DNA from 2 places in the Hydrogenophaga sp. GW823-FHT04C09 genome. Region 2 is predicted to be linked to the other one. Evidence: riboswitches for the same ligand, from Rfam matches in the RefSeq annotation. Region 2 holds a riboswitch; the other holds the start of a gene.
The links. Region 2 has a riboswitch for S-adenosylhomocysteine ahead of ahcY (adenosylhomocysteinase). Riboswitches for the same ligand answer to the same signal wherever they lie in the genome.
Positions count from the first base shown of each region.

Region 1: linked by a shared signal. The riboswitch ahead of metH (methionine synthase) and the one ahead of ahcY (adenosylhomocysteinase) in region 2 are both predicted to bind S-adenosylhomocysteine.

Region 1 covers NZ_JBXAIO010000005.1:237,710-246,871, reverse strand. The annotation lists gene AC1Q9M_RS16020 (hypothetical protein) at 89-496, shown strand; gene AC1Q9M_RS16015 (DoxX family protein) at 520-918, opposite strand; gene AC1Q9M_RS16010 (hypothetical protein) at 1,035-1,259, opposite strand; gene metH (methionine synthase) at 1,272-4,019, opposite strand; S-adenosyl-L-homocysteine riboswitch at 4,050-4,146, opposite strand; gene AC1Q9M_RS16000 (sigma-54 interaction domain-containing protein) at 4,214-5,824, shown strand; gene AC1Q9M_RS15995 (sulfurtransferase) at 6,026-6,916, shown strand; gene AC1Q9M_RS15990 (OsmC family protein) at 6,953-7,525, shown strand; gene AC1Q9M_RS15985 (acyl-CoA dehydrogenase family protein) at 7,567-8,718, shown strand; gene AC1Q9M_RS15980 (FAD-dependent oxidoreductase) at 8,715-9,162, shown strand, end outside.
Region 2 covers NZ_JBXAIO010000011.1:36,584-45,745, forward strand. The annotation lists gene AC1Q9M_RS23670 (MFS transporter) at 1-438, opposite strand, end outside; gene AC1Q9M_RS23675 (HAD-IIB family hydrolase) at 435-1,235, opposite strand; S-adenosyl-L-homocysteine riboswitch at 1,338-1,426, shown strand; gene ahcY (adenosylhomocysteinase) at 1,494-2,924, shown strand; gene AC1Q9M_RS23685 (TlyA family RNA methyltransferase) at 2,933-3,685, shown strand; gene metF (methylenetetrahydrofolate reductase [NAD(P)H]) at 3,701-4,531, shown strand; gene AC1Q9M_RS23695 (septal ring lytic transglycosylase RlpA family protein) at 4,528-4,962, shown strand; gene AC1Q9M_RS23700 (OmpW/AlkL family protein) at 5,109-5,717, shown strand; gene AC1Q9M_RS23705 (2Fe-2S iron-sulfur cluster-binding protein) at 5,727-6,833, opposite strand; gene paaD (1,2-phenylacetyl-CoA epoxidase subunit PaaD) at 6,838-7,341, opposite strand; gene paaC (1,2-phenylacetyl-CoA epoxidase subunit PaaC) at 7,351-8,193, opposite strand; gene paaB (1,2-phenylacetyl-CoA epoxidase subunit PaaB) at 8,193-8,489, opposite strand; gene paaA (1,2-phenylacetyl-CoA epoxidase subunit PaaA) at 8,486-9,162, opposite strand, start outside.

The DNA of each region.
Region 1 (9,162 bases), on a different contig from region 2:
TTAAGTCACATTATGATGCGCATACCGCAATGTCAGTCGCTGCACGCGAATTCCAGAAGAACTCGCGTGCAGCCGCAAGGAGATGTGTATGGGCTTTTTTTCAGGAGCGCCGGAAGTGTTCCGAAGGCGCAAGGTCGAAGCGGCCATTCAAACGCAGTTTGAACTGTGCCGCAACATGGGTGTCTCTCTGGGTCGCCCAGCGACCCTGGCCCGGCAGGTCGTTGAACTCGCATTCAACGACCTGCCGGGATTGTCCGATGGGCGCCTCCAGGGCTGGGCCCTGACGACCACTGTGCTGGTCATGGCGTTCATGCGCAAGGAATCGCCTCAGGCAATGCGCATTCTCTGCGCCGTGGCATTGACCAGGATGTTGCTGGCGGCGAGCGATGAGGGCTCGCTGTGCGCCCTCTCCCTGGAAGAGGAAGCGCTGCTGCAAACTGCCCAGGAACTGATCCTGCAGTTCAACGCACAGCAGCGGATCTCGTCAGACCTGTGATGGGGCTTGGTGCCCCGCCAACCTCACTTGTTCGGGCCGATGCGGTGCGTGAAGGCCACCACCAGCGCGGTCACGAAGAAGAAGGCCTGCAGTTCCAGGCGCCAGCCGCCGGTGTTGGTGAGATCGAACCAGTGGCCCATGTGCGCCAGGCCCACGGCGAAGGCCATGTTGATCGCGATGACCAGGGCCGCCGGCACCACCCACACGCCCGCGAGCAGGAACAGCGGCGCCACGAACTCGCCCAGGTACACGCCATAGGCGAGGAAGCCGGGCAGGCCCTTGGCGACCAGCATGCCTTCGATGCCGCCCACGCCGCCGGTGATCTTGGCCCAGCCGTGCAGCACCATCAGGAGCGCGAGCGTCCAGCGCAACAGGATGACGCCGAGCCGGGGGTGGTTGAAGAGGTTGTTGAGCAGGTTCATGGTGAAAAGGTTTTAAGAAGCCAACATCAAAAAGGGGATGTACGGAAGGCAGAGCCGCCGCCGCATGAGGAGGTTCCCGGCGCGCCGCCATGGCGCCCCGTGACAGGGTCGGTGACCTACTGCTGCTTCCAGTGTCGGTACCCGCGCCATCCCCACACCGCCACGCACCCGGCGCCCAGCACCAGCGCCAGCCAGCCCAGGCCCGCCGAGCCCGCGACGATGTCCCGCAGCGCCGGCGACTGGAGGCGGTGGGGTGCGATCAGCACGATCAGGCCGATGGCGGCGAGCAACACGCCTTTCCAAAGCAGATCGTCGTTGGGCCGTGGGTTCTTCGACGTCATCGTTCTCCGTCCTCACAGGTTCGGCGCGAGCCAGCGCTGCAGCTCGTTGCGCGCCACGGCGCTGCGCTCGGCCAGGTCGTCCACCTGGTCGTCGCCGATCTTGCCGACGTTGAAGTAGGTGCTCTGCGGGTGGGCGAGGTAGAAGCCGCTCACGCTGGCCGCCGGGGTCATGGCCAGACTCTCGGTCAGGCCCATGCCGATGTCCTCGCACTGCAGCACGTCGAACATCGCGCGCTTGACGGAGTGGTCCGGGCAGGCGGGGTAGCCCGGCGCCGGGCGGATGCCCTGGTACTTTTCCTTGATCAGCTCTTCGTTGCTCAGCGCCTCGTCGGCCGCGTAGCCCCAGAGGTCGGTGCGCACGCGGTGGTGCATGCACTCGGCCAGCGCCTCGGCCATGCGGTCGGCCAGGGCCTTGAGCATGATGGCGGAGTAGTCGTCGAGGTCGTCGAGGAACTGCTTTTCCTTCTTCTCCACCCCCAGGCCGGCGGTCACGGCGAACATGCCCACGTAGTCGTTGGCCTCGCCCTGGGGCGCGACGAAATCGGCCAGGCAGCGGCTGGGGCGCATCACGCCGTCGATCTCGTGCTTCTCGGCCTGTTGGCGCAGGCCGTGCCAGGTCAACGCGACTTCGCGGCGGCTCTCGTCGGTGTAGAGCTCAATGTCGTCGTCGTGCACGCTGTTGGCCGGGTACAGGCCCACCACCGCGCTGGCGCTGAGCCAGCGGCCTTCAATGAGGCGCTGCAGCATGCGCTTGCCGTCGCTGAACACGCGCCGCGCTTCTTCGCCCACCACCTCGTCCTTCAGGATCTCGGGGAAGGGGCCGGCCAGGTCCCAGGTCTGGAAGAACGGGGCCCAGTCGATGTACTTGGCGATCTCGTGCAGGTCGAAGTTCTTGAACACGCGCTTGCCGATGAACTTGGGCTTCTGCGGCGTGTAGGCCTTCCAGTCGATCGGCGTCTTGTTCAGGCGCGCGCGCTCCAGCGGCCACAGCGGCACCTGCTTCTTGTTGGCATGCTGGTGGCGCACGCGCTCGTAGTCGGCGGTGACCTCGGCGATGTAGGCCGCGGCCTGGTCGGACAGCAGGCCCTGCGCCACGCTCACGCTGCGCGAGGCGTCGGGCACGTAGACCACCGGGCCGTCGTAGTGCGGCGCGATCTTCACCGCGGTGTGCACGCGGCTGGTGGTGGCGCCACCGATCAGCAGCGGGATGCCCCGGCCGCGGAAGTGTTCGTCCTTCTGCATCTCACCGGCCACGTACTGCATCTCTTCCAGGCTGGGCGTGATCAGGCCCGAGAGGCCCACGATGTCGGCGCCCTCGGCCTTGGCCATGGCCAGGATCTCGTGGCAGGGCACCATCACGCCCATGTTCACGACCTCGTAGTTGTTGCACTGGAGCACGACGGTGACGATGTTCTTGCCGATGTCGTGCACGTCGCCCTTGACGGTGGCGATCACGATCTTGCCCTTGGGCTTCACGTCGCCGCCGGCCGCCTGCAGGGCCAGTTTCTCGGCCTCGATGTAGGGCAGCAGGTGCGCCACGGCCTGCTTCATCACGCGCGCGCTCTTGACCACCTGCGGCAGGAACATCTTGCCCTGGCCGAACAGGTCGCCGACCACGTTCATGCCGTCCATCAGCGGGCCTTCGATCACGTTGAGCGGGCGGCCACCGCCGGCCTCGATCTCGCGCCACATCTCTTCGGTGTCTTCGGTGATGAAGTCGTTGATGCCGCGCACCAGCGCGTGGCTCAGCCGCTCGCGGATCGGCAGCGCGCGCCATTCGTTCTTCTTGCTGTCGTCCTTGGCCGAGCCTTTGGCACTCTCGGCCACCTCCACCAGGCGCTCGCCCGCATCGGGCCGGCGGTTGAGCACCACGTCTTCCACGCGCTCGCGCAGCTCGGGCTCGAGCTCGTCGTACACGCCCACCATGCCAGCGTTGACGATGCCCATGTCCATGCCGGCCTGGATCGCGTGGTACAGGAACACGGTGTGGATGGCCTCGCGCACCGGGTCGTTGCCGCGGAAGCTGAACGACACGTTGGACACGCCGCCGCTGACCTTGGCGCCCGGCAGGTGCTGCTTGATCCAGCGCGTGGCGTTGATGAAGTCCACCGCGTAGTTGTTGTGTTCCTCGATGCCGGTGGCGATGGCGAAGATGTTAGGGTCGAAGATGATGTCTTCGGGCGGGAAGCCCACCTCATCGACCAGCACGCGGTAGGCGCGTTCGCAGATCTCGACCTTGCGTTCGTAGGTGTCGGCCTGGCCCTTTTCGTCGAAGGCCATGACCACGGCGGCCGCGCCGTAGCGCTTGACCAGGCGCGCCTGGCGCTTGAACTCGTCCAGGCCTTCCTTCATGGAGATGGAGTTGACGACGCCCTTGCCCTGCACGCAGCGCAGGCCGGCCTCGATCACCTCCCATTTGGAGGAGTCCACCATCACCGGCACGCGCGCGATGTCGGGCTCGCCGGCGATCAGGTTGAGAAAACGCACCATCGCGGCCTTGCTGTCGAGCATGGCCTCGTCCATGTTGACGTCGATGATCTGGGCGCCGTTCTCCACCTGCTGACGCGCCACGGCCAGCGCGTCTTCGAAGCGCCCCTCGAGGATCATGCGGGCGAAGGCCTTGGAACCGGTGACGTTGGTGCGCTCGCCGACGTTGACGAACAGGCTGCCCGGCTCGATGCGCAGCGGCTCCAGGCCGGAGAGCAGCATGGGCGGCACGGGGGTGGACGACGACGACGGGGAAGCGGATTCGGAGGACATGAGGCTCACCAAGGCAGTTTGCGAAAAACAGACCGGTGAGCGCCGTTTGGGCCTGTTCGCGCCCACTCAAGCCTGACGCACGGTGGGGGCCGAAAAGCCCGCCGGCGCTGCAACGCTCCTTGAGAAGCGGCGATTTTAGCTCGCCAGGGAGGGCTTCGCCCGCCATTGGTGCGATGTTTGCTTGCCCCGCGCCCATGCCCTCCAGCCCCAGCGACCCCGACAGCCCCGCAACCGACTGGCACGCCCAGGAGCTGCTGCTCATGCGCGAGGTGATGAAGCTGGTGGGCCGCAGCCTGGCGCCGGCCTTCGTGCTGCGCGAGATGCTGCACCTGATGAGCGAATTGCTGGGCCTGAACCGGGGCCGCATGGTGCTGGCCGGCGAGGCCGCGCCGGGCGAAGAGCGCACGGCCTCGGTGCGCCACGCCTACGGCCTCACGGCCGAGGAGGTGCAGCGCGGCGTTTTCCGCTGGGGCGAGGGCATCACCGGGCGGGTGCTGGCCACGGGGCTGCCGGCCATCGTGCAGGACGTGGACGCCGAGCCGCTGTTCCTGTTCCGCACGGTGCCGCGCGATCGCCTGCCGCCGCAGACCGTGGCCTTCATCGCGCTGCCGATCGAGGTCAACGGCGCCACCATCGGCGTGCTGGCCTGCCACCGCATCCGCAGCCGCCAGCGCCACCTGAACGACGACCTGGCCGTGTTGCGCATCCTGGCCACGCTGGCCGGGCAGCTGCTGCGGCTGGAACAGCTGGTGGCCGAGCAGACGCGCCAGCTGCTGGCGCGCAACGCGGCCCTGGCCCGCGCGCTGGACAGCGCCAGCGCCCGCTACGGCCTGATCGGCCGCTCGCCCGCGCTGCTGCAGGCGCTGGGCGAGCTCGAGCGCGTGTCGCAGTCGCAGGCCACGGTGCTGCTGCTGGGCGAGTCGGGCACCGGCAAGGAGCTGTTCGCGCGCGCGGTGCACCTGGCCAGCGGCCGGCACGACCAGCCCTTCATCAAGGTCAACTGCTCGGCGATTCCCGAAACGCTGTTCGAGTCCGAGCTGTTCGGTTACGAGCGCGGCGCCTTCACCGGCGCGAACACCGCGCGCGCGGGCTGGTTCGAGCAGGCCCACGGCGGCACCATCTTCCTCGACGAGATCGGCGAGCTGCCGCTGGCCATGCAGTCCAAGCTGCTGCGCACGCTGCAGGAGGGCACGCTGGTTCGCCTGGGCGGCACGCGCGAACTCAAGGTGAACGTGCGCCTGGTGGCGGCCACCAACCGCGAGCTCGCGCGCGAGGTGCAGGCCGGGCGCTTCCGGCAGGACCTGTACTACCGCCTCAACGTGATCCCGATCCGCCTGCCCAGCCTGCGCGAACGCGGCGAGGACGTGCGCGCGCTGGCCCTGCACTTCGTGAACCGCGCCAACCAGGCGCACCAGCGCAACGTGAACCTCGCGCCCGACGCGCTAGCGCGGCTGGAGGCGCACGACTGGCCGGGCAACATCCGCGAGCTGGGCAACCTGATCGAGCGCCTGGTGCTGCTGGCCGACCACACCCTGGTGACGGCCGCCACGCTGGAGCGCTTCATGCCCCAGGCCCAGGGCGCGGCGGCCCCCACCGGGGAGACCGAACCGCTGGTGCGCGACTACCAGAGCGCGCAATCGCACAGCGCCCAGGCCCTGCGCGAGGCGCTGGCCCGGCACCAGGGCAACCAGTCGCGCGCGGCGCAAAGCCTGGGCCTCACCCTGCGCCAGTTCGCCTACAGGATGAAGAAGCTCCCCCCTGCGCCGCCTTCGGCGCCTTCCCCCCGAAGGGGGGACGACACCTGAGGCGCAATGTGTCGACATTGTGTCGACACATTGAAGGCCAAAGGCACTTGGCGCCGGTGCTATCGCTGTGCTTTTGATAGCACAAAATTCAACTAAAACAATGACTTGAAAGCCATTCCAGGCAACTTCACGAGGCTGGCACGCGGGTTGCGAAAAGGCACCGCAGGCAATCCCGCCGGCCGCTTTTTTCGTGAGGTTTCCATGAGCATCGACGCCATCCTGATCGCCCCCGCCCAGTTGCAGGCCCTGCAGTCGTCCGAACCCGTGGTGGTCATCGACACCCGCGACGCCGAGACCTTCGCCGCCGGCCACATCCCCGGTGCGGTGAACCTGCGCGAGGTCTTCACCTACCTCGCCACCTCCACGCCCGAAGGCCTGCAAGCCCTCAAGGCCACCTTCGCCGCCGCGCTGGGCGCCGCCGGCCTCTCGGGCGAAGAGACCGCCGTGTTCTACGAGGACGCGATGAACAGCGGCTACGGCCAGTCCTGCCGCGGCTACTACCTGCTGACCTGGCTGGGCTACCCCAGGATCAAGGTGCTCAACGGCGGCTTCAGCGCCTGGAAGGCCTCGGGCCTGCCGGTCTCCACCGAGGCCGCCACGCCCACACCCGCCACCTTCCCCGAGCTGGCGGGCAGCGACGTGATGCTCACCCAGGCCGACGTGCAGGCCGCGCTGGGCACCGACACCGTGCTGCTCGACGTGCGCGACGTGGACGAGTGGATCGGCGACAGCTCCTCGCCCTACGGCAAGGACTTCGCGCCGCGCAAGGGCCGCCTGCCCGGCGCCAAGTGGGTCGAGTGGTACCGCTTCATGAAGCCGTCCGCCCAGGGCCCGGTGTTCAAGACGCCCGACGAGGTGAAGGCCGAGTGCGCCACCGCCGGCATCGCGCCCGACGACACCGTCTACCTCTACTGCTTCAAGGGCGCGCGCGCGTCCAACACCTTCCTCGCCCTCAAACAGGCCGGCTTCAGCGACGTGCGCATGTACTTCGGCTCGTGGAACGAGTGGTCGCGCGACGAGAGCCTGCCGATCGAGACCGGCCTGCCGTTGGCGAAGTCGAGCAAGAAGCCCAGCCTGGCGCTCGCCGCCTGATCTCAACCCTTCCCGTTTTTCAACCCTGGAGACCCCATGTCCGCCACCGACACCCTTGAACCCACCGCCCCCGCCAGCACCACCGTGAAGGCGTGGCTGCGCCCGATCGACGGCGCCGGCCTCGCCGCCTTCGCCGCCAAGGGCAAGGCCAACCCGGCCAGCCGCGGCACCAACAAGGTCCACACCGTGATGGAGGGCCAGTACCGCTCGCTCTCCACCGTGGGCCAGCACGCGCCGGTGGTGGTGGACGAGCCGCTGCACCTGTTCGGTCAGGACACCGCCCCCGCCCCGGGCGAGATCGTGCTCTCGGGTCTGGGCGGCTGCCTGGCCGTGGGCATCACGGCGGTCGCGACCTGGAAGGGCGTGAAGCTCAGCAAGCTCGAGGTCTTCCTCGAGGGCGACATCGGCAACCCCGCCGCCTGGGGCGCCGGTGGCGCGCTCGAGAAGACGCCGCCCGAGATGGGCTTCCAGGCCATCCGCGTGAAGGTGCTGGTGGAAGGCGACGCCCCGCGCGAGGTGCTCGACGAGATCGTGCGGCACGCCAACTTCTACTCGCCCGTGGCCAACACCCTGCGCAACCCGATCCCGATGACGGTCGACCTGGCCTGAGCGCCGCCGCCTGCCTGCCCCTTCAACCTCCTGGACCGCGCATGAACCCGAACGACCTGCCCCGCGAACTGACCCACGAAACAACGGCCGATGCGCTGCTGGCCGCGGTGCGCACCGTGGCGCAAGGCCCGCTGGCCGCGGTGGTGGAAGCCATCGACCGCGAAGGCCACTACCCGCGCGAGGTGCTGCAGCAGCTGGGCGCGCTCGGTGCGCTGGGGGCCCACCTGGACGCACCGGCCGGGCGCGCCGACTACGGCCTGGCGATCCGCGCCATGGCCGAGGTCTCGCGCGTCTGCGGCGCCACCGGTTTCATGGTGTGGTGCCAGCTGGTCTGCGGCCTGTACATGCAGGCCAGCGGCAACCCGGCGCTGGGCGGCGCGGCGCTGCGGGCGCTGGCCAGCGGCGAGGCCCTGGGCGGCACCGCCATGTCCAACCCCATGAAAAGTTATGCGCAGATCGAGAGCCTGCTGCTCAAGGCCACGCCGGTCGAGGGGGGCCACCTGGTCAGCGGCACCCTGCCCTGGGTCAGCAACCTCGGCGCGGGCCACGCCTGCGGCGCGCTCGCGGCGGTGGTGGACGCGCAGGGCGAGCCACTGGGCCGCGAGCTGATGTTCCTGCTGCGCTGCGACGCGCCTGGTGTGGAGCTGCGCGAATGCCCGAGCTTCTCGGCCATGGAAGGCACCGGCACCTACGCGCTGCGCCTGAAGGACGTGTTCATCGGCGCGAACGAGCGCATGGCCGAACCGGCCAAACCCTTCATCGCGCGCATCCGCGCGGCCTTCGTGCTGCTCCAGTGCGGCATGGCGGTGGGCGTGGCGCAGGGCGCGATCGACAGCATGTGGGCGGTGGAGGCGCAGCTGGGCCATGTGAACCAGTTTCTCGAAGACCGGCCCGACGCCTTGCAGGCCGAGCTGGACGCGCTGACCGCGCGCGTGATGGCACTCGCCGACACGCCGTTCAACGACAGCGTGGACTTCTTCATCGACGTGCTCGACGCGCGCGCCCACGGCGCCGAGCTGAGCCTGCGCGCCGCGCAGTCGGCCCTGCTGCACCAGGGCGCGCGCGGTTACCTCATGAGCTCGGACGTGCAGCGCCGCGTGCGCGAATCGCACTTCGTGGCCATCGTCACGCCCGCCATCAAGCACCTGCGCAAGGAAATCGCGCGCCTGTCCGCCGAGGTGATGCCGTCATGAACACCGCCCCCTCCTTGTCCCCGGTCGCGGCGGCCGTGCAGGCACTCGCGCCCTACCAGACCTACCTCTGCGACGCCTGCGGCTACCTCTACAACGAAGCCGACGGCGACCCCGACGGCGGCCTGCCGCCCGGCACGCGCTACGCCGACATCCCCGACGACTGGGCCTGCCCGCTGTGCGGCGTGACCAAGGCCGACTTCCGGCCTTACACGCCGCCCTCTCTGGAGGCCTTGCGCGCCGCCCTGCCCCGCAGCGCGCCGGTGGCCGCGCGCGGTGGCGCGGCCGGCGTGGTGATCGTGGGCGCGGGCCGCGCCGGCTGGCAGATGGCCGAGGCGCTGCGCGCGCTCGACGCGAAGCGACCGATCACCCTGGTGAGCCAGTGCGCGGGCGACCTGTACGACAAGCCGCTGCTGTCCGTCTCGCTGGCGCGCGGGCTCGCGCCCG
Region 2 (9,162 bases):
GCGCCCGCGCTGCCCGGGCGGCGAGAACTCGGCCACCACGGCCTCGGCCAGCACCCAGCGCAGGCCCGAGGCCATGCCGGCGGCGATCTTGAACACGAACCAGAGCCACAGCAGCGGCGTGAAGGCGAAGCCGGCGGTGGCGATCACCGGGATCAGCGCGGCCAGCCACAGCGTGGGCCGCCGGCCCAGGCGCTGCGTGATGGCCGAAGCGAACGGCGTCATGAAGAACACGCCGAGCCAGCCGCTGGCGGCGAACACACCGGCCAGCGCGGTCGATTCGCCGCCGCCCTTGAGGCGCAACAGCAGCAGCGGCGTGAGCATGAAGTAGCCCACCAGCTCGAAGAAGGTGGAGCCGAAGATCGCGACCAGGCCGAGCCGGGCCTGGGCGGGTGGGTGCTCCGGCAGGGGGCCGGTGGGCGGCAGCGGGTGTTCGCTCATGCGCCCGCGGCCCGCGCGCCCAGCACCGCGTCGGCCACCTCGGTGAAGCCCGCGCCGCGCTCGCCCGCGGCCACGTAGCGCGGGTGTTGCGTGAGCGCGCCCCAGAAGCGCGCGACGTTGGCCACGCCCACGCTGTGCGGGAAATGGCCGAACATGCGCGCGTCGTTGGTCGAGTCGCCGACGTAGACCCAGCGGTCGAGTTCGTCGTCGAGCGAGCGGCCCAGGCGCGATCGCACGATCCAGCGCGCACCGGCCAGCTTGTCGTGCTCGCCGATCCAGCCGTTGATGTGGATGGAGCTCACGGTGGCGTTGAGGCCCTCGCTTTTCATGAGTTGCACCACCGTGGCGATGTCGGCTTCGCTCAGGTGGGCGAACTCGCTGTGGTCGATCGCGATGTCGGTCTCGCGCCCCGGGCTGTCGGTGGCCAGGCGGGCCTGCGGCAGCTCGGCGAGCACGCGCCGCGCGGTGGCCTGCAGCTTCGCGAAATGGGCGGCGCGCGTGGCCGCGTCCTGCAGGTAGTCGCGCCTGAGTTCGCCCGAGTCGCCGCGCCACAGCGCCACGGCGCCGTTCTCGGCCACGATGGCGTCCACCGGCCAGGCCAGCGCGAAGGCCTCGCTCCAGCCGGCGGGCCGGCCCGTGATGGCGAACACCGGCAGGCCGGCGGTGCGCAGGCGGTGCAAGGCGTCCAGGGCATCGGGGGTGATCGCGCCCTCGGTCGTGAGGGTGTCGTCGATGTCGGTCAGCACGCCGTGGATGCGGGCGCGGTCCGTGGCGGGCCAGAGGGTGAGGGGATTCATGCGCATGGAAGGCGGGCAGTGTCGCACAGGGCCCCGGGCGCCGCAGGTGCCACCGGCGACGCGCGGCAGGGGGCAGATCGAGGCCGCTGCGGTAGAATCGCGCGATCCGAGGAGCGTTGCAGCGCCCCCACTGAACACTTCAGCAGCGGGGCGTGAGGCTCGGACCATCCATGCAACGACGCTCATCCACATCCCGTGCGATGAGTTCTTTTTGACTCAATGCCAGATGTGGTTTGTCCATCCTTTCCGGAGCGAACCATGAATGCACGTCTGAACAACCCGACCGCCGACAGCGCGATCGCCGACCTTTCCCTGGCCGAGTGGGGCCGCAAGGAAATCCGCATCGCGGAAACCGAAATGCCCGGCCTGATGGCCATCCGCGAGGAATTCGCCGCCGCCAAGCCGCTCAAGGGCGCGCGCATCACCGGCAGCATCCACATGACGATCCAGACCGCGGTGCTGGTCGAAACCCTGCAGGCCCTGGGCGCGAGCGTGCGCTGGGCTTCGTGCAACATCTTCTCCACGCAAGACCACGCCGCCGCCGCGCTGGTCGCGCAGGGCACGCCGGTGTTCGCGCACAAGGGCGAGACCCTGGCCGAGTACTGGGACTTCACCCACCGCATCTTTGAGTTCGGCGCCGCCGGCACCGAAGGCGAAGGCCCCAACATGATCCTGGACGACGGCGGCGACGCCACGCTGCTGATGATCCTGGGCCAGAAGGCCGAGAAGGACCTTTCGGTCATCAGCAAGCCGACCAGCGAAGAAGAAACCTGCCTGTTCGCCGCCATCAAGGCCAAGCTCGCGCAGGACCCGACCTGGTACACCCGCAAGGCCAGCCAGATCATCGGCGTGACCGAAGAGACCACCACCGGCGTGCACCGCCTGAAGGAAATGAGCGCCAAGGGCACGCTGCCGTTCCGCGCCATCAACGTGAACGATTCGGTGACCAAGAGCAAGTTCGACAACCTGTACGGCTGCCGCGAATCGCTGGTCGACGGCATCAAGCGCGCCACCGACGTGATGATCGCCGGCAAGGTCGCCGTGGTCGCCGGCTACGGTGACGTGGGCAAGGGTTCGGCCCAGGCGCTGCGCGCGCTGTCGGCCCAGGTGTGGGTGACCGAGATCGACCCCATCAACGCCCTGCAGGCCGCGATGGAAGGCTACAAGGTCGTGACCATGGAGTACGCCGCCGACAAGGCCGACATCTTCGTGACCACCACCGGCAACAAATCCATCATCACGCACGACCACATGGCCGCGATGAAGGACCAGGCCATCGTCTGCAACATCGGCCACTTCGACAACGAGATCGACATCGCCTCGATCGAGAAGTACGAATGGGAAGAGATCAAGCCGCAGGTCGACCACGTCAAGTTCCCCGACGGCAAGAAGATCATCATGCTGGCCAAGGGCCGCCTGGTGAACCTGGGCTGCGGCACCGGCCACCCCAGCTTCGTGATGTCGAGCTCGTTCGCGAACCAGACCATTGCCCAGATCGAGCTGTTCACGCAGCCGAAGAAGTACGAAGTGGGCCAGGTCTACGTGCTGCCCAAGCACCTGGACGAGAAGGTCGCGCGCCTGCACCTGAAGAAGGTTGGCGCCATGCTGACCGAGCTGACCGACGAGCAGGCCGCCTACATCGGCGTGAGCAAGGCCGGCCCGTACAAGCCGGACACCTACCGGTATTGATCGCGCCCATGCGGGCCGACCAGCTGCTCGTCGAGCGCGGCCTGGCCGCTACCCGTTCGCAGGCCCAGCGGCTCATCGCCGCGGGCGTGCAATGGCGTGCGCCGGGTGGCGACTGGACAGCGGTCACCAAGAACGGCGAGGAGCTGCGCGACGCGGCCGAGCTGCGCCTGCTGGACACGGCGGAGACGCGCTATGTGTCGCGCGGCGGCCTCAAGCTGGAAGGCGCGCTGCGCCACACCGGCCTGGACGTGAGCGGCCTGCGCTGCCTTGATGTGGGGCAGAGCAGCGGCGGTTTCACCGACTGCCTGTTGCAGCGGGGCGCGGCGCGGGTCATGGGTGTGGACGTGGGCCAGGGCCAGCTGCACCCGCAGCTCAAGGGCGATCCGCGCGTGATCTGCATTGAAAAATGCAACGCGCGCGATCTCTCGGCCCAGGCGCTGCAGGACGCGGGTGGCGCGGCGCCGTTCGATCTGATCGTGGGCGACCTGTCGTTCATCTCGCAGACCCTGGTGTGGCCGGCCCTGGTGCCGCTGCTGGCGCCGGGTGGGCAGATGCTGATGCTGGTCAAGCCGCAGTTCGAGCTGCAGCCCGGGCACATCGGCAAGGGCGGTCTGGTGAAGGACGCGGCGAGTTACGCCATCGTGCGCGATCGCATCGCGCAGGCCTGCGAAGAGCAGGGCCTGCGGATGCGCGACTACGTCGAGAGCGCGATCACCGGGGGTGACGGCAACCGCGAGTTTTTTGTGTATGCGAGCAAGTGATGTAAGGAGGGGGCCGTGAGTCTTCCCATCAGCCTGGAATTTTTCCCGACCAAGACGCCCGAAGGCGCGGTCAAGCTGCGCGCGGTGCGCCAGCAGCTGTACGCGCTCAAGCCCGAGTTCTGCTCGGTGACCTTTGGCGCCGGCGGCTCCACGCAGGACGGCACGCTGCAGGCCGTGACCGAGATCATGGGCGAGGGCTGCCCCGCCGCGCCGCACCTGAGCTGCATCGGCCAGTCGAGCTCGAGCATCCGCGAGCGCCTGGCGGCCTACGCGGCCGCCGGCATCCGCCGCATCGTGGCCCTGCGCGGTGACCTGCCCAGCGGCTACGGCGTGGGTGGCGAGTTCCGCTACGCCAGCGACCTGGTGGCCTTCGTGCGCGCCGAGACCGGTGACCGATTCCACATCGAGGTGGCGGCCTACCCGGAAACGCACCCGCAGGCCCGCTCGCCCGAGGCCGACCTCGAGGCCTTCGCGGCCAAGGTGAAGGCCGGTGCCGATTCGGGCATCACGCAGTACTTCTTCAATGCCGACGCCTACTTCCGCTACCGTGACGAGCTGCAGCGCGTGGGCGTGGACGTGCCGGTGGTGCCGGGCATCATGCCCATCACCAGCTCCACGCAGCTGATGCGCTTCTCCGACGCCTGCGGCGCCGAGATCCCGCGCTGGATCCGCATGCGCCTGCAGGCCTTCGGCGACGACACCGCGTCCATCAAGTCCTTCGGCCTGGACGTGGTGACCGACCTGTGCGACCGCCTGCGCGGCGGCGGCGTGCCGGGGCTGCACTTCTACACCATGAACCAGAGCGGGGCCACGACGGACATCGTCCAGCGCCTCGGTCTTGCATGAGCCTCAAGCCCGCGGTCACGCTGGCGCTGGCCACCTTGTTGTGGCTCGGCGGCTGCGCGACGCGAGCGCCGGACATGCCCGACCTGGGCAGCGTGCCCGATGCCTCGGCCGACGACACCGACACCCCGGACGCCAGCGAGAGCGTCATCGCGCGGGGCCTGGCGTCCTGGTACGGCGAGCCTTTCCACGGCCGGCGCACCGCCAGCGGCGAGGTCTACGACATGAACGAACTCACCGCGGCCCACAAGACCCTGCCGTTCGGCACCCGCGTGCGCGTGCGCCACGCCCGCACGGGCAAGGAGGTGACGGTGCGCATCAACGACCGCGGCCCGCACGTGCCGGGCCGCATCATCGACCTCAGCCGCGCGGCCGCGTCGGCGCTGGGCATCGTGCAGGGCGGCGTCGGCCGGGTCGTGCTGTTGCGCGACTGACGCGCGTGGCTTGACCTGCGTCAAGCAACCCGCACCAGCGGGGCCAGGTCTCCGGCCGGTTTGACGTGGCGCAACGCCGCGCCACGCACGGTCTTCTGTAATGGACGCGGGGATTCTCCCGAGTCAACGCAACACAGAAGACCATCATGAATACGCACCACTTCGCCCTGGCCGCCCTCGCGTCCACCTGCCTGCTCGCCTCGGGCGCCGCCCTGGCGCAGGACGACTTCCAGGCCGGCAGCGTGCTCGTGCGCGCCCGCGCCGTGCACCTGGACAGCGCCGACAAGGACGGCACCGGCCTGGGCCTGGCCATGAACAACAAGGGCTTGCCCGAAGTCGACGTGAGCTACTTCTTCAGCAAGCACCTCGCGGCCGAGCTCATCCTCACGGTGCCGCAGAAACACACCCTCACGTCCAACGGGGCGGCCATCGGCACGCTGCGCCACCTGCCACCCACGCTGACCGTGCAGTACCACTTCGACGCGCCCGGCTTCAAGCCCTACGTGGGCGCGGGCCTCAACTACACGCGCTTCAGCTCGGTGCACCTGCTGGGCGGCGCGGCCGACGTGAAGCGCCACAGCTTCGGCCCGGCGCTGCAGGTGGGGGTGGACATTCCGCTGAGCAAGCAGCTCTACCTGAACGTGGACGTGAAGAAGGTCTTCATCAAGACCGACGTGAGCGCCGGTGGCGCGAAGATCGGCCAGTTCAAGGCCGACCCCGTGCTGGTCGGCGTGGGCCTGGGCTGGCGCTTCTGAGCGACAGCTTCAGCGCTCGTCGTAGCTCACCACCACGCGGTCGGTGGTGGGCCGCGCCTGGCAGCTCAGCACGAAGCCCTTGTCGGTTTCCCAGGGCTCGAGCGTGAAGTTCTTGTCCATCTGCACCGCGCCTTCCATCACCTTGGCGCGGCAGGTGCAGCACACGCCGCCCCGGCACGACCAGGGCAGGTCCAGTCCGGCGTTCAGGGCCACGTCGAGCACGCGCTCGTCGCGGTTCATGCGCAACTGGTGCGGCTTGCCATCGAGCACCACGGTGAGCGCGACCTCGCCCTCGGCGCGCACGGCCGGCTGGCCGAGCACGGCAGCCCGGCGCTGCGCGGCGGGCAAGGCCTCCAGCGTGGGCGAGGTGAAGCGCTCGGTGTGCACGCGGTCGGGGCGCACGCCCGCATCGAGCAAGGCCTTTTCCGTCGCCTCGATCATGGCCTCGGGGCCGCAGATGAAGACCTCGTCCATGCTGCCCACGGGCAGCAGGGTGTCGATCAGGGCGCGCACCTTGTCGGCGTCGATGCGGCCTTCGAGCAGCGGCACTTCCTGCGCCTGGCGCGAGAGGATGTGAATCAGCGTGAGGCGGTCCGCGTAGCGGTCCTTCAGATCCTGCAGCGACTCGTTGAACATCACGCTGCCCATGCGGCGGTTGCCGTACACGAGGGTGAACTTCGAGGCGGGCGACTCCTCCAGCGTGCTGGCCATGAGCGAGAGGATGGGCGTGATGCCCGAGCCGGCCGCGAAGCCCACGCGGTGCACCGCGCGCGGCTTGTGCACGGTGAAGCGGCCGTCGGGCGGCATCGCCTTGAGCGTGTCGCCGGCCTTCAGGGCGGTCGCGGCCCAGTTGGAGAACACGCCGCCGTCCACGGGGCGGATGCCCAGCGTGAGTTCACCGCGCTGCGTGAGCAGGCTGCGCGGGCTGCTGATGGAGTAGCTGCGCCGCACGTCCTGGCCGTCGATGGTGGCGCGCACGGTGAGGAACTGGCCGGGCTCGAACGCGAAGGTGGCGCGCTGCTCGGGTGGGATCGCGAAGGTGATCGCCACCGCGCCGGCGGCCTCGGGGCTGATGCGGGCGATCGGGAGTTCGTGGAAGCGGGCGGCGGTGGACATGGCGTCAATAAGGCTTGAAGTAGTCGAACGGTTCCAGGCAGTCGAGGCAGCGGTACATCGCCTTGCAGGCGGTGGAGCCGAAGGGCGAGGTCTCGGTGGTGTGGGTCGAGCCACACTGCGGACAGGGCACGGTCTCGCGGCGCAGGGCCTGGCGCGAGAACTTCAGCGGCGCGGCGGAGGCCGGCGGCTCGCTGCCGCATTGTGGTGGCGCGATGCCGTAGGCGCGCAGCTTCTCGCGCGCGGCCTCGCTCATCCAGTCGGTGGTCCAGGCCGGCGCGAGCTGCGTGACCACGCGCGCGGTGAGGCCCGCGTTCGCCAGCGCGGCGCGCACGTCGTCCTCGATCTGGCCCATGGCCGGGCAGCCGCTGTAGGTCGGCGTGATCACCACCTCGGGAACACCGTCCGAGCCGGTGCGCACGCCGCGCAGGATGCCGAGCTCGCTCAGGCTGACCACCGGGATTTCCGGGTCGGCCAGGCCGGCGAGCGCGTCATGGATTTCGGTGTGCATGGTGGGCGCTCACCACACGGCCTGCGGATGCGTGCGTGCCAGGCTCTGCATCTCGGCGAGCAGAAACCCCATGTGCTCGGAGTGCACGCCGTGTTTGCCCTGCGGCACATGACCCTGCACGGCGGGGCGCTGCAGCGTGGCCTCGTTCAGCGTGTCGTCCACCAGCGCGTCCCAGTCGGCCTGCAGGCCGGCCGCGTCGACGCCGGTGCCGTTGTGCACCGCGGCGGTTTCGGCCTCGCTGCCGATCCAGAACTCCTGGCAGTAGGGCAGCAGGTGCTGCAGCGCGGCCTGCGCGCGGGCGTGCGATTCGTCGGTGCCATCGCCGAAGCGCACCAGCCAGTCGCTGGCGTGGCGCAGGTGGTAGCGCACCTCCTTCAGCGACTTGGCCGCGATGGCGGCGAGCTGCGCATCGGCCGAGGTCTGCAGCCGGTCCCACACCAGCACCATGAGCGCGCTGTAGAGGAAGTTGCGCGCGAGGGTGGTCGCGTAGTCGCGGTCGCCGGACGCGGTGCTGGCCAGCGGGCCGCTGTGCGGCAGCTCCAGCAGCGTGAGGTTGCGGAATTCGTGCGTGTCGCGGAAGTAGGCCAGCGTGTCCTCGGTCACCGCGCCGTGGGTGCGCGCACCCTGCAGGTGGGCGAAGCGCTGCGCCTGGGCCGGGTCGGCGTTGATCAGCGTGGCCGCGTGCTGGTAGAGCAGGCGGGCCTGGCCGAGCAGGTCCAGGCTGTTGTTGGCCAGCGCGAGGTCTTCTTCGAGGATGGGCCCGTGGCCGCACCATTCGGCGTTGCGCTGGCCCAGCACCAGCGCGTTGTCGGCCAGGTGCAGCAGGTAGTCGATCGGTGCCGTGCCGCTCATCACATGTGCCCCACTTTGTCGGGGATCTCGTAGAAGGTGGGATGGCGGTACACCTTGTCGGCGGCCGGGTCGAAGAAGCTGTCCTTGCTGTCGGGCTCGCTGGCCGTGATGCCGCTGCTTTGCACGACCCAGATGCTCACGCCTTCCTGGCGCCGCGTGTACACGTCGCGCGCCAGGTGCAGCGCGTGCTGGGCGTCGCTGGCGTGCAGGCTGCCGCAGTGCTTGTGCTCCAGGCCCTGCTTGCTGCGCACGAAGACCTCCCACAGGGGCCATTCCTTCAAAACAGTGGTGTTCATGCGGCCTCCTTCATGGCGCGTTGCTGTTGTTTGCGGGCGTGGGCGAGGGCAGCTTCGCGCACCCAGGCGCCGTCGTTCCAGGCCTTCACGCGGGTGGCCAGGCGTTCCTTGTTGCACGGGCCGTCGCCGTTGACCACGGCCCAGAACTCGTCCCAGTCGATCTGGCCGTAGTCGTGGTGGCCGCGTGCCTCGTTCCACTTCAGCGCCGGATCGGGCAGGGTGACGCCCAGCACCTCGGCCTGCGGCACGGTCGCATCCACGAACTTCTGGCGCAGGTCGTCGTTGCTGATGCGCTTGATGCCCCAGCGCATGCCCTGCACGCTGTTGGGGCTGTCGGCGTCGGGCGGGCCGAACATGGCCAGGCACTTCCACCACCAGCGGTTCACCGCGTCCTGCACCATGGCCTTCTGCTCGGCCGTGCCCTGCATCATGGTCATCAACGACTCGAAGCCCTGGCGCTGGTGGAAACTTTCTTCCTTGCAGACCCGGATCATGGCGCGCGCATAGGGCCCGAAGCTGCAGCGGCACAGCGGGATCTGGTTCATGATCGCCGCGCCGTCCACCAGCCAGCCGACCACGCCCACGTCGGCCCAGGTCAGCGTGGGGTAGTTGAAGATGGAGCTGTACTTGGCCTTGCCGCTGTGCAGCGCGTCGAACATCTGGTCGCGGCTGG